DNA from 3 places in the Arthrobacter sp. SAFR-044 genome. Region 3 is predicted to be linked to each of the others. Evidence: riboswitches for the same ligand, from Rfam matches in the RefSeq annotation. Region 3 holds a riboswitch; each other region holds the start of a gene.
The links. A riboswitch is a leader RNA that binds a small molecule or an ion and turns the genes downstream of it on or off. The one in region 3 is predicted to bind cyclic di-AMP.
Positions count from the first base shown of each region.

Region 1: it holds a riboswitch for cyclic di-AMP, as region 3 does, so the genes downstream of both, ACR65J_RS08120 (LysM peptidoglycan-binding domain-containing protein) here and ACR65J_RS16750 (M23 family metallopeptidase) in region 3, are expected to answer to the same signal.
Region 2: it holds a riboswitch for cyclic di-AMP, as region 3 does, so the genes downstream of both, ACR65J_RS19260 (aggregation-promoting factor C-terminal-like domain-containing protein) here and ACR65J_RS16750 (M23 family metallopeptidase) in region 3, are expected to answer to the same signal.

Region 1 covers NZ_JBPFDN010000004.1:167,366-170,630, forward strand. The annotation lists gene ACR65J_RS08115 (protein adenylyltransferase SelO) at 1-1,010, shown strand, start outside; gene ACR65J_RS08120 (LysM peptidoglycan-binding domain-containing protein) at 1,121-1,966, opposite strand; cyclic di-AMP (ydaO/yuaA leader) riboswitch at 1,970-2,141, opposite strand; gene ACR65J_RS08125 (TraR/DksA family transcriptional regulator) at 2,507-2,866, shown strand; gene ACR65J_RS08130 (DNA alkylation repair protein) at 2,863-3,265, shown strand, end outside.
Region 2 covers NZ_JBPFDN010000016.1:83,594-86,858, reverse strand. The annotation lists gene upp (uracil phosphoribosyltransferase) at 1-53, shown strand, start outside; gene ACR65J_RS19265 (glyoxalase superfamily protein) at 98-517, shown strand; gene ACR65J_RS19260 (aggregation-promoting factor C-terminal-like domain-containing protein) at 633-1,337, opposite strand; cyclic di-AMP (ydaO/yuaA leader) riboswitch at 1,343-1,503, opposite strand; gene ACR65J_RS19255 (glycosyltransferase family 39 protein) at 1,671-3,265, opposite strand, start outside.
Region 3 covers NZ_JBPFDN010000011.1:98,703-101,967, reverse strand. The annotation lists gene ACR65J_RS16755 (iron-dependent transcriptional repressor DtxR) at 204-905, shown strand; cyclic di-AMP (ydaO/yuaA leader) riboswitch at 1,022-1,251, shown strand; gene ACR65J_RS16750 (M23 family metallopeptidase) at 1,264-2,079, shown strand; cyclic di-AMP (ydaO/yuaA leader) riboswitch at 2,208-2,387, shown strand; gene ACR65J_RS16745 (C40 family peptidase) at 2,458-3,138, shown strand.

The DNA.
Region 1 (3,265 bases), on a different contig from region 3:
CGCTCGCCGTCGTGGCCACCGGGCGGCAGGTCCGGCGCGATGACATGCTGCCCGGCGCTGTCCTGGCGCGGGTGGCAAGCAGCCACCTTCGCGTAGGCAGCTTCCAGTACGCGCGGGCAACCGAAAATGCGGACCTTCTGAAACGGCTGGCGGACCACGCCATCAGCAGGCACTACCCGCGCGCCGCTGACGCCGCCAACCCCTACCTGGCACTGTTTGGTTCTGTCGTCTCCGCCCAGGCGGAGCTGGTGGCCCGGTGGATGCTGGTGGGATTCGTGCACGGGGTCATGAACACGGACAACATGACCATCTCCGGGGAAACCATCGATTATGGTCCGTGCGCGTTCATGGACGCCTTTAATCCGGAGGCCGTCTACAGCTCCATCGACGTCGGCGGGCGCTATGCCTACGCCAACCAACCAGTCCTGGCCGAATGGAACCTGGCCCGGCTCGCCGAGGCCATGCTGCCGCTCATCGATGAGGACCAGGAGAAGGCGGTTGCCCCGGCGGTGGAGGTGCTGCGTGGTTTCCGCGGTCAATACAGCCGGGCATGGACCAGCGGAATGACAGCCAAGCTGGGCCTGAAGAGCGGCGGGGGAACCGGCGATGAAGCCGCTGCTTCCTCTCTGGTGGACGATGCCATCGGCATCCTGAAAGACGGTCCCGTGGACTACACCCTGTTCTTCCGAAACCTGGGGAAGGCAGCCCGTGGGGAACTGCGCCCCGTGCGCGCCATGGTCCTTGACCTGGCCGCGTTCGATGCGTGGCTGGAACGGTGGCAGGCGCTCCAGCCTGACCCGGAGCTGATGGACAGCGTAAACCCCGCGTACATTCCCCGGAACAACCTTGTGGAGGAGGCGCTGTCCGCTGCCACTGGCGGAGACATGGGTCCGCTGCAGCAGCTGCTGGAGGCGGTCACTGATCCTTTCAGCGAACGGCCCGGGCTGGAACGCTACATGCAGGGCCCGCCCGAGGACTTCGGCAGCTACATGACCTTCTGCGGGACCTGACCGCGGCGGGACGCCGCTCAGCAAAACGGCAGGAGGGTGGCAGCCGGGTTTCCCGGCTGCCACCCTCCTGCTTCAGTCGGCGCCGCTAAGCGCGCCGGACAATGCGACGACTAGGCGACGCGTACTGCGGAGTAGCCGCCGAGCCAGCTGATGGAGTGCACTTGCGTATCGAAGCCGTTGACGCCGCCGCTAACAACCTGGCCGTTGCCCGCGTAAACGCCCACGTGGCCGGAGGTGATGATCAGGTCGCCGGGAGCGGGAGAGCCTACAACGGTGCCGTACTGGAAGAACTGGGTGGGGGCAAGGTCGCCCACGGACTTGCCGACGGAACGCAGCGCCTTTTCAACCATGGCAGTGCAGTCCTGCTTGACGCCCACCTGGCCGTAGGCCGAGGCGAGGATCGCTGCGCCGGTGCCCGTACCGGTGGTTGATGCCACGGGGGTAGCGGAAGCGTAGGACATGTTCATGCCGGTGTTCGCCGGTGCGGTGGCGGCTGCGGCCTGCACGGGGGCCGCTGCGGGTGCGGGTGCCGGAGCTGCGGTGTAGCCTGCACCGGGGATCTGGATCTGGTCGCCCGGGTAGATGACCGAGGACAGTCCCAGGCCGTTGGCCGACAGGACGTCGTTCAGGCCTGCGCCGTAGGCCGCAGCGATAGCGCCAAGGGTGTCGCCCGAAACCACGGTGTGGACAGTCGCGGCCGCTGCGGCGGGGGCTGCAGCAGGGGCAACGGGTGCGGAGGCGGCCTGGACGGTGGTCTGCTCAGTGGTGTCCGGGGCGGTTACACCTGCGTGGGCCGGGGCGCCGACTCCGAAGGCAATGCCGGACGCTGCAGCAACGGCGAGCGCCGGGCGGCCCAGCGAGCGGGCCTGGGACTTGGCTGTGACGGCGAGGCCCTCGAGCACAATGGAGCGGGCCGGAGTCGCGCGGTGACGGGCTGAAATGGAATTTTTTGACACGGTTGATCGCCTCTCCCATGCCTGCGGGGTGAGCTGTCGGGTTCGGGCTGGAGATACCCGGCCGGAAGCAGCTCCGCGATGAGCGGAGGGACTTTCGACTTAACCCCTAGGCCAACATGTGGCCGTGGAAACTTGGTTCCCCCGTCCCTGCCAACTGGAGCGGTTGGATCCCATGATCAGCGGCAGGGCTCGGCATGCTGACGGGAATGTCCCGTCTGAGAGGGACACCAGACGACCATAACCCACCCTCAACGCCATTGTCACATTTAGATAACATACGAGGTCCTTCTCTCGAATTGCGCAAACGTCTGGACGTTACCCCGGTTCCCGGGCCGACCTCGGCTGATACTTCACCTTCCTGCCTGGTAACAAAGCGGACACGAAATTCTGTTTCATCCTGAGCGCGTGGCGGTCGGCTTCGGGACTGGGCCCCTGTTTGTGACCATCGCAACCCGTTGCCGCTACGCTCCCACGTGCCCGCCTGGAACCACCCGGTATCCCTGAACCGGCACCGGCTGACTCACGCGTTAGGCTGTCTCCATGCAGGATTTCGAACGGTTCCGTGCGCTGCTCGAAGAGGAGCGGGCGCGGCGCCTGGCACTGTTGCCGGCACTGCGGGCGGACATCGAGGCTGCGAACTCGGCGCGCCAGGATTCCAATGTCGACGACGAGCACGATCCCGAGGGCGCCACCATCGCCTTCGAACTCTCGCAGGCCTCCGCGCTCCTGAAACAAAGTTCGGCGGGCCTGGACCAGATTGAAGCGGCCCTTGCCCGGCTGGCGGCGGGATCCTATGGAACCTGTGCCGTGTGCGGGGAGCCTATCGCCGAGGGAAGGCTGGAAGCCCGGCCGTGGACCCCGTTCTGCATCCTGCACGCGGCGTCCGGGCGCGGGCGATGACGGGTGCGGCGGACGTGGTGTCCGCGGCGGCGGATTTCGTGGACCGTACGCTGCAGAACGAGGGCACCTGGTACCATGCGGACGACGTCGGGGCACGGCTGGAAGGGATGCTGGCCTCTTATGGTTCGTCTGTGGGGGCCGTCCGCGGGACTGTCCGTGATGCGCTGCGGAAATTCAAGGACCTGGACCATGACGGCACGGTCATGCTGGCCTCCGCTTTATGGGGTCAGCCGAGGCCCGGTTCCCGGCCGGTGTTCGAGCGCCGCCTGGCAGCGGTGGTGCTCCTGCAGACAAGGGTGCAGTTGCTCCGGCATTCTGACTTGACCCGCCTGGAGGGCTTCCTTCGCTCCGCACAGGCAGTGGAGCTGGCCGAGCCCCTTCTCGCCGACGTCCTGGTCC
Region 2 (3,265 bases), on a different contig from region 3:
TCGTTCCCGGCCTGGGCGACGCGGGAGACCGCCTCTACGGCATCGCAGGGTAGCGTTCCCCCTTTTTTGGACCGGGCCGCGCCGCTAGCCTGTGCGGATGGACTGGAAACTCGAACTTGTGTTTGTCCCCGTGTCCGACGTTGACCGCGCCAAGGACTTCTACGTCAACAAGGTGGGCTTCAACGCCGACTACGACGAGCGGCCGTCGGACGACATCCGCTTTGTGCAGCTGACCCCGCCGGGTTCGGCCTGCTCCATCTGCATCGGCGAGGGTCTTTCGGACGCCCCGCCCGGTACGGGATCGACCCTTCAGATGGTGGTCAGCGATATCAATGCCGCCCACGACTACCTGAAAAACAACGGCGTGGATGTCAGCGACGTTGACGTGCAGGACTGGGGCCACTTCGTGTACTTCGCCGATCCGGACGGCAATAAGTGGGCTGTGCAGTACATCCCGTGGCGGAACGCCGGGCCTGACGCAGCCCAGAGCACCGAGACCCAAACCCCGGCGACTTAACACGCTGCAGCTCAACGCACCGCGGCCCGCATCCGGATGGATGCGGGCCGCGGTTGCTGCCTGGGAGGCTCAGCGGAAGGTGCCCCTTCAGCTCACCGCCGCAGGCGAGCAGTGCCTAGTACCAGTTGTGCGCCAGGTGGAAGTCCAGGGCGCCGCACGGGGAGGCGTAGCTGAGCTTGATGTAGTTCAGGCCCCAGTTGATCTGCGTGCGGTAGTTGGTGAGGTAGTCGGCGCCGGAGCTGGCCATCTTCTCAGCAGGGAGGGACTGGACGATGCCGTACGCACCGCTGCTGGGGTTGGTGGCCGTAGTGGTCCAGTCCGATTCCTTGGTCCACAGCGTCTGCAGGCACTGCATCTGGTCCGGTCCCCAGCCGTACGTGGCCAACTGGCTGGCGGCGTAAGCCTGGGCACCGGCGGGATCGTTGACCGCGACGGCGGGTGCCGGCTCAGGTGCGGGGGCGGGCTCGGGTGCAGGTGCCGGGGCTGGCGCGACCGGCGCGGGGGCGGCAGGTGCCGCTGCGGGAGCCGGTTCGGCCGCCTGCGGTGCTACGGCGATTGCGGCGGGAGCGGGGCTCTCCACAGGGTTGGAGCGGATCTCGCTCTTCTCGATGCTCATTTGGGCGTCGGACGCTGCCGTGCTTGACTCGGTGGATGACACCGGGGTCATGCTGCCGGTGGCCTGCCCGGCCGCGCCTACCCCAACCAGCACCGCGCACGATGCTGCAAGGACGGCGGCGCGCTGGCCCAGGGTGGTTTTCTTTGCCGCTTGCTTGGCCCGGTGTTTAGCGGGCAGGCATGGTTCTGCCGTGTTTTTGGACATGATTGATCGCCTCTCACACCTGCGGAGTTAGCTGTCGGGTTCGGATGAGGGCATCCGGCCGTACGGAAAGATCACGTACGTGCTTAACCCCAAGGGCATTCATTGCCCGGGACGGTGGGTCCCCCGCCTCTGCCGTTGCTCAATCGGAATCCAGGGGAAGCGGCAGAGCTTGGCGTCAACCCGGGATATGCGGCCCGAACGGGGGCCGCACCCAATCGACGGTACAGGAAGATTAAGCCAAAGTCACATTTAGGTAACAGAAGTCACGGCAAGCAGCGCGTCGATTTGCACCGCTTGCCGGGATCGTTCGAGCCTGGAGGCTATCGGTGCATCCTACTTTGCGAGTTGGTAAACGATGGAGTTGCCCACAGTCTGGGCCTGGAAGTTGGCCTGGACCCAGGCTGCCACCTCCGAGTTGCCGCCGCGGGCGCCCATGCCGCCTCCGCCCATGCCGCCGGCCTGGATGTAGTACCCGATCTCGCCCTTGGACACCATGTCCTGGAACTCGGCGAGGGTGGGGTACGGGTCTCCGCCGTTCCAGCCGCCCAGTGCGATGACGTTGGTGTTGGTAGCGAGTTCCAGGCTGGCTGCCTGGCTGGCGCCGCTGACGATCGCGGACCATTTGGTCGTGGTGGATGACAGCAATGCGGTGACCGCGGCGTCGGCGGTTCCTTCACCGGGGCCGCCGCCGGTTCCTCCGGGACCAGCGGCTCCGCCGGCTGCATCCGGTGCGCCATCAATTCGGTTTGCGGGGTCAAACCCATTCGTTCCGGTGGCCGCGTCCGTGCCGTCGGCGCGGCCGCCGCGGAAACCTGCCGCCCGGTTTCCAAAGCCGCCTGCCGCCGGGCCCGCCGGCCCCGACGTCGGAATGGAACCTGAATGTGCGGACGTTGCGGTGGCGAGGGTCCAGGCACCCGCCCCAAGTCCGCCGGCCAGGAGGGATACGACGACGACGGCGGCAGCACCCGCGCGCCGGAACCGTCCGGTGCCAAGCGCGTCAACACGGAGCAGGATGCCGGCGGCGGCAAGGACGCCGAGGACGATGACGGCGACGCGCAGCCAGGGGAGCCAGGACGCGTCGCGGCCCAGGAGGACTGCCGACCAGATGGAGGTGCCCAGGACGGTTGCAGCCAGGACAATCCTGGCTGGCCAGTAGGAGCGGCCGCGCCAGAGTTCCACGGCACCGATGCCAATGAGGGCTGCGATCGCCGGCGCCAGCGCCACAGAGTAGTAGGGGTGCACGATGCCGCTCATGAAGCTGAAGACACCCGCGGTGACAAGGAGCCAGCCGCCCCACAGGATCAGCGACGCACGGCCCATGGCGGTTCTGGCTTCCCGCCGGGTGAACCACAGGCCGGCCACCAGCAGGACGAGGACGGCGGGCAGCAGCCACGACACTTCGCCGCCAAAGCTCGTGCCGAACATCCGCAGCAGCCCTGCCGCCCCGCCGAATCCGCTGTTGCCCCCGCCGAAACCGCCGGGTCCGCCGGCCGCGCCTCCCGCCCCGCCGCCGGGCATGCCTTCGCCTGAGCCGGTGATGCGGGCCAGGCCGTTGTAGCCGAAGGTCAGTTCCAGGAAGCTGTTGGTGGTGGAGCCGGCCATGTAGGGCCGTGCCGAGGCCGGCGTCAGCTGGAAAAGGGCGATGTAGCTGCCGGCCACCATAATGATGCCGCCCAGGGCGCCCATGAGGTGCCCCAGCCGGCGGCTGATCGAGGTGGGGGCAGCCCACAGGTAGGCCAGTCCCAGCGCCGGAACGATCAGGAAGCCTTGCAGCATCTTGGCGAGGAACGCCAGGCCGATCACGGCTCCTGCAGCAACCAGCCACTTCCAGCCCGCCCGTTCAATGGCCCGGGTGGTGAAGTATGCCGCGAGTACCAGGCAGAGGGTGAGCATGGCGTCGGGGTTGTTGAACTTGAACATGAGCGCAG
Region 3 (3,265 bases):
CCCATTCTGCCTGAATGGCAGTGGGGGCGGGAGCCGGAGGGATCAAAGTCCAGACAATGAGACGCGCCGCACGCTGTCAGGCTGCCCGGGGCGCGGCTATTCGGACAAAGTCAAAATAGGCTAAGCTGGCCCCCGGACTACCTCGCGGCAAGAGGCGATACGGTGGGACAACGCAAGGTACTGCGCTCGAGGAGCTGAGCTGGATGACGGATCTGATCGACACTACGGAGATGTACCTCAGGACCATCCTGGAGCTTGAGGAAGAGAACATCGTTGCCCTCCGGGCCCGTATCGCCGAGCGCCTGCGCCACTCGGGCCCCACCGTGTCCCAGACCATCGGCAGGATGGAACGCGACGGACTGGTTGTCGTCTCCGGTGACAGGCACCTGGAACTCACGGATACGGGCCGCAAGCGGGCCACCGAAGTCATGCGCAAGCACCGGTTGGCCGAGCGCCTGCTGGCCGACGTCATCGGACTGGACTGGGCCTACGTGCATGACGAAGCCTGCCGCTGGGAACATGTCATGAGCGAGCGTGTTGAGCGGCGCATTTACGAGATGCTGGACCATCCCACGGAATCGCCCTACGGCAACCCGATCCCCGGCCTCGCGGCGCTGGGCGGACAGCCGGCCACCGGGTTGGCCGACGGCGCCATCAGCCTGGTCGAGGCAATGAAGAGTTATGCGCCCGCCTCCGTGGTGACCATCAGCCGGTTGGCGGAACCGATCCAGGTGGAACCGGAACTGCTGGCGCAACTGGACGAAGGCGGAATCCGGCCCGGGGCTGCCGTAGGCCTGGAGCGCGTGGGGGATTACATCTCCGTGCGCGTCTCCGGAATCGAAGGCGCACTGGAGCTCCCGCCCGAGGTTGCAGCCCACGTTTTTGTCGCCATGCGCCGGTCCTGAGGCGGGCCCTATAGCCCAGCGCCGTCGTTCCACGCAAAGATAACGGAATTGTTACCTAGGGTCTTAAGGCCCTATAGTGGAACCAATCGTTGATACTTAAGCGTTACCCGATCCGGAGCCGAGCTCTGCCAGCGGATCGGGTGCACGAGTCGTTACTGGCAGAGGCGGGGGAACCACAAACGGCAGCGGGGGGCTGCCTTGGGGTGAAGTCCGTCAGCAGCAAGCCTCTCCAGTGAAGGATTCTTCCGGGAACACCCCTGTGCAGAAGCTTGCCCTGACGGGCCGGGTCTTTGATCTCTCTGACCCGAATCCGACAGCTAACTCCGCAGGCTTTTCCAGAGAGGAACCCTTCTTGACCATGCAGACCTCCCGGGGCCGGCGCCGCGCGGCCGGCACCCCTTCGGCACCCCGGGTTGTCGAAGATGTCGCAGCGGAGCGCCCCCGTGATCTGCATCGCGACGCGCGCCGGCGCCGGGGTCCGTTCCGGCAGGTGACGGAGTTTGCCGCCGCCAGCGGTATCGGCCAGAAAGCTGGAATCGCCCTGGCCGCCACCGGCCTGGTGCTGACGGTCACGGTGCCCGCCACCAGTCCTGTCATGGCAACGGACGCGTCAGGCAACGCGCCGTTGGCGGCCTCCGCCGTCAGTCCCCAGATTTCCGCTGATATCGGGGCCCAGATCGACTTCAGCCGCTCAGCCGTAGTGACCCAGGCCGACCCCGACGGGAAGCTGAAGCAACTCCTGAGCGCCCAGTCCGCCGGTTCCGTAACGCGGGCCGCGTCGGCCGGTACCCTGGCCGCGCCGCTGGCCTCGCTCACCACTGCGTCACCCTTCGGTTACCGGGTGAGCCCGATCACCGGTGGCTCCGGGGACTTCCACCGCGGCCAGGACTTCGTGGCCCAGTGCGGAACCTCCGTCCTTGCTGCCGCGACGGGCACCGTGACCTTCGCGGGCTGGCACCAGTTCGGCGGCGGAAACCGGGTGGTCATCGACCACGGCAACGGGCTCGAGACTACCTACAACCACCTGTCGTCCTTCAACGTCAAGGTGGGCCAGACGGTCTCCCGGGGCGACGTTGTGGCGCTCAGCGGCACGACAGGGGCGTCCACCGGCTGCCACCTGCACTTCGAGGTGCAGGTCAACGGCGAAGTGGTCGACCCGATGGGCTGGCTGTAACCAAATGATTGACCACTCTCAGATCGCATCCACGCGCTGTGACCTGAATGTGACATTGAAAGAAAACTGCTGTACCGTCTAACTCGCGTCAACTTTTCCGAAGTTGACGCTCTTGAGTGGATTGCCTAACTCTGCCACCGCTCAAGGTCCGTTCGCATTTCATCGTCTGGCAGGGGCGGGGGAACCAATTTTGGCCTTCACGTTCAGAAGGCCTTGGGGTTAAGTCACGAGCTTCCCAGGAAGCAGTGTGGCCGGGTGACTCCCATCCGAATCCGACAGCTCACCTCGCAGGCATTGGGAGAGGCTACCTTCGTGTCTTCACGCCATAATTCTGCGCGCCACCGTGCGCAAACGGTTCGCACCAGCCCCTTGGACGCCGTGTCCAAGGCCGTGAGTGCAAATGCCGGGCCCGTAGGCCGCCAGGCTGCCGTTGTGGCAGCGGCGTCGGGCCTCATCCTGAGCATGGGCCTGCCGGCCACCGCAGCAGACACCACCGCTGGTGTCTCTGCCTCCACCGAGTCCGGTTCGGCCCAGACGGCCCTCGCTGTCACCGCCGCCCCGACGGCCACGGTTTCCTTCGAGCGCCCCGTCGTCAAGACCACCGCCGCTCCAAAGGTGGAAGCGGTGCGTACCCAGTCCACCGCTACGGCCGAACGCGCTGCCACGGCCACCGCAGGCCAGGACGCTGCCCCGGCCGCGAAAGCCGCAGAGACCGTATCCGCGGCAACGTCCGGCATTGCAGCCATCGCCTACACCGGCATCGGACACTCCTACGTGTGGGGCGGCACCAGCCCCGTCACCGGCTGGGACTGCTCCGGGTTCGTTCAGTGGGTTTACGCCCAGGCCGGCATCAGCATCCCCCGCACCAACGCGTGGAACATCATGACCCCCACCTCCACCCCGCAGCCTGGCGACGTTGTCGTCCAGAACGGCGGCGCGCACGTGGGCATCTACGTCGGCAACGGCATGATGATCAGCGCACTCAACCCGTCCCAGGGCACGCTGCTGCACTCGCCTGCAGCCACCGGTACCTCGTCGTACTACCACCTCAACAAGTAGTTCTTGGACTTCATGCTCCAAGGGCTATTTCTTTGCCCAAAGCCTTTTCGCTAGAAACCACATCCCCGTTCGGGATGCGCCGGCGTACCCCCAAGATGCCGGCGCGTCCAGTTCCCTTTGCCTGCCT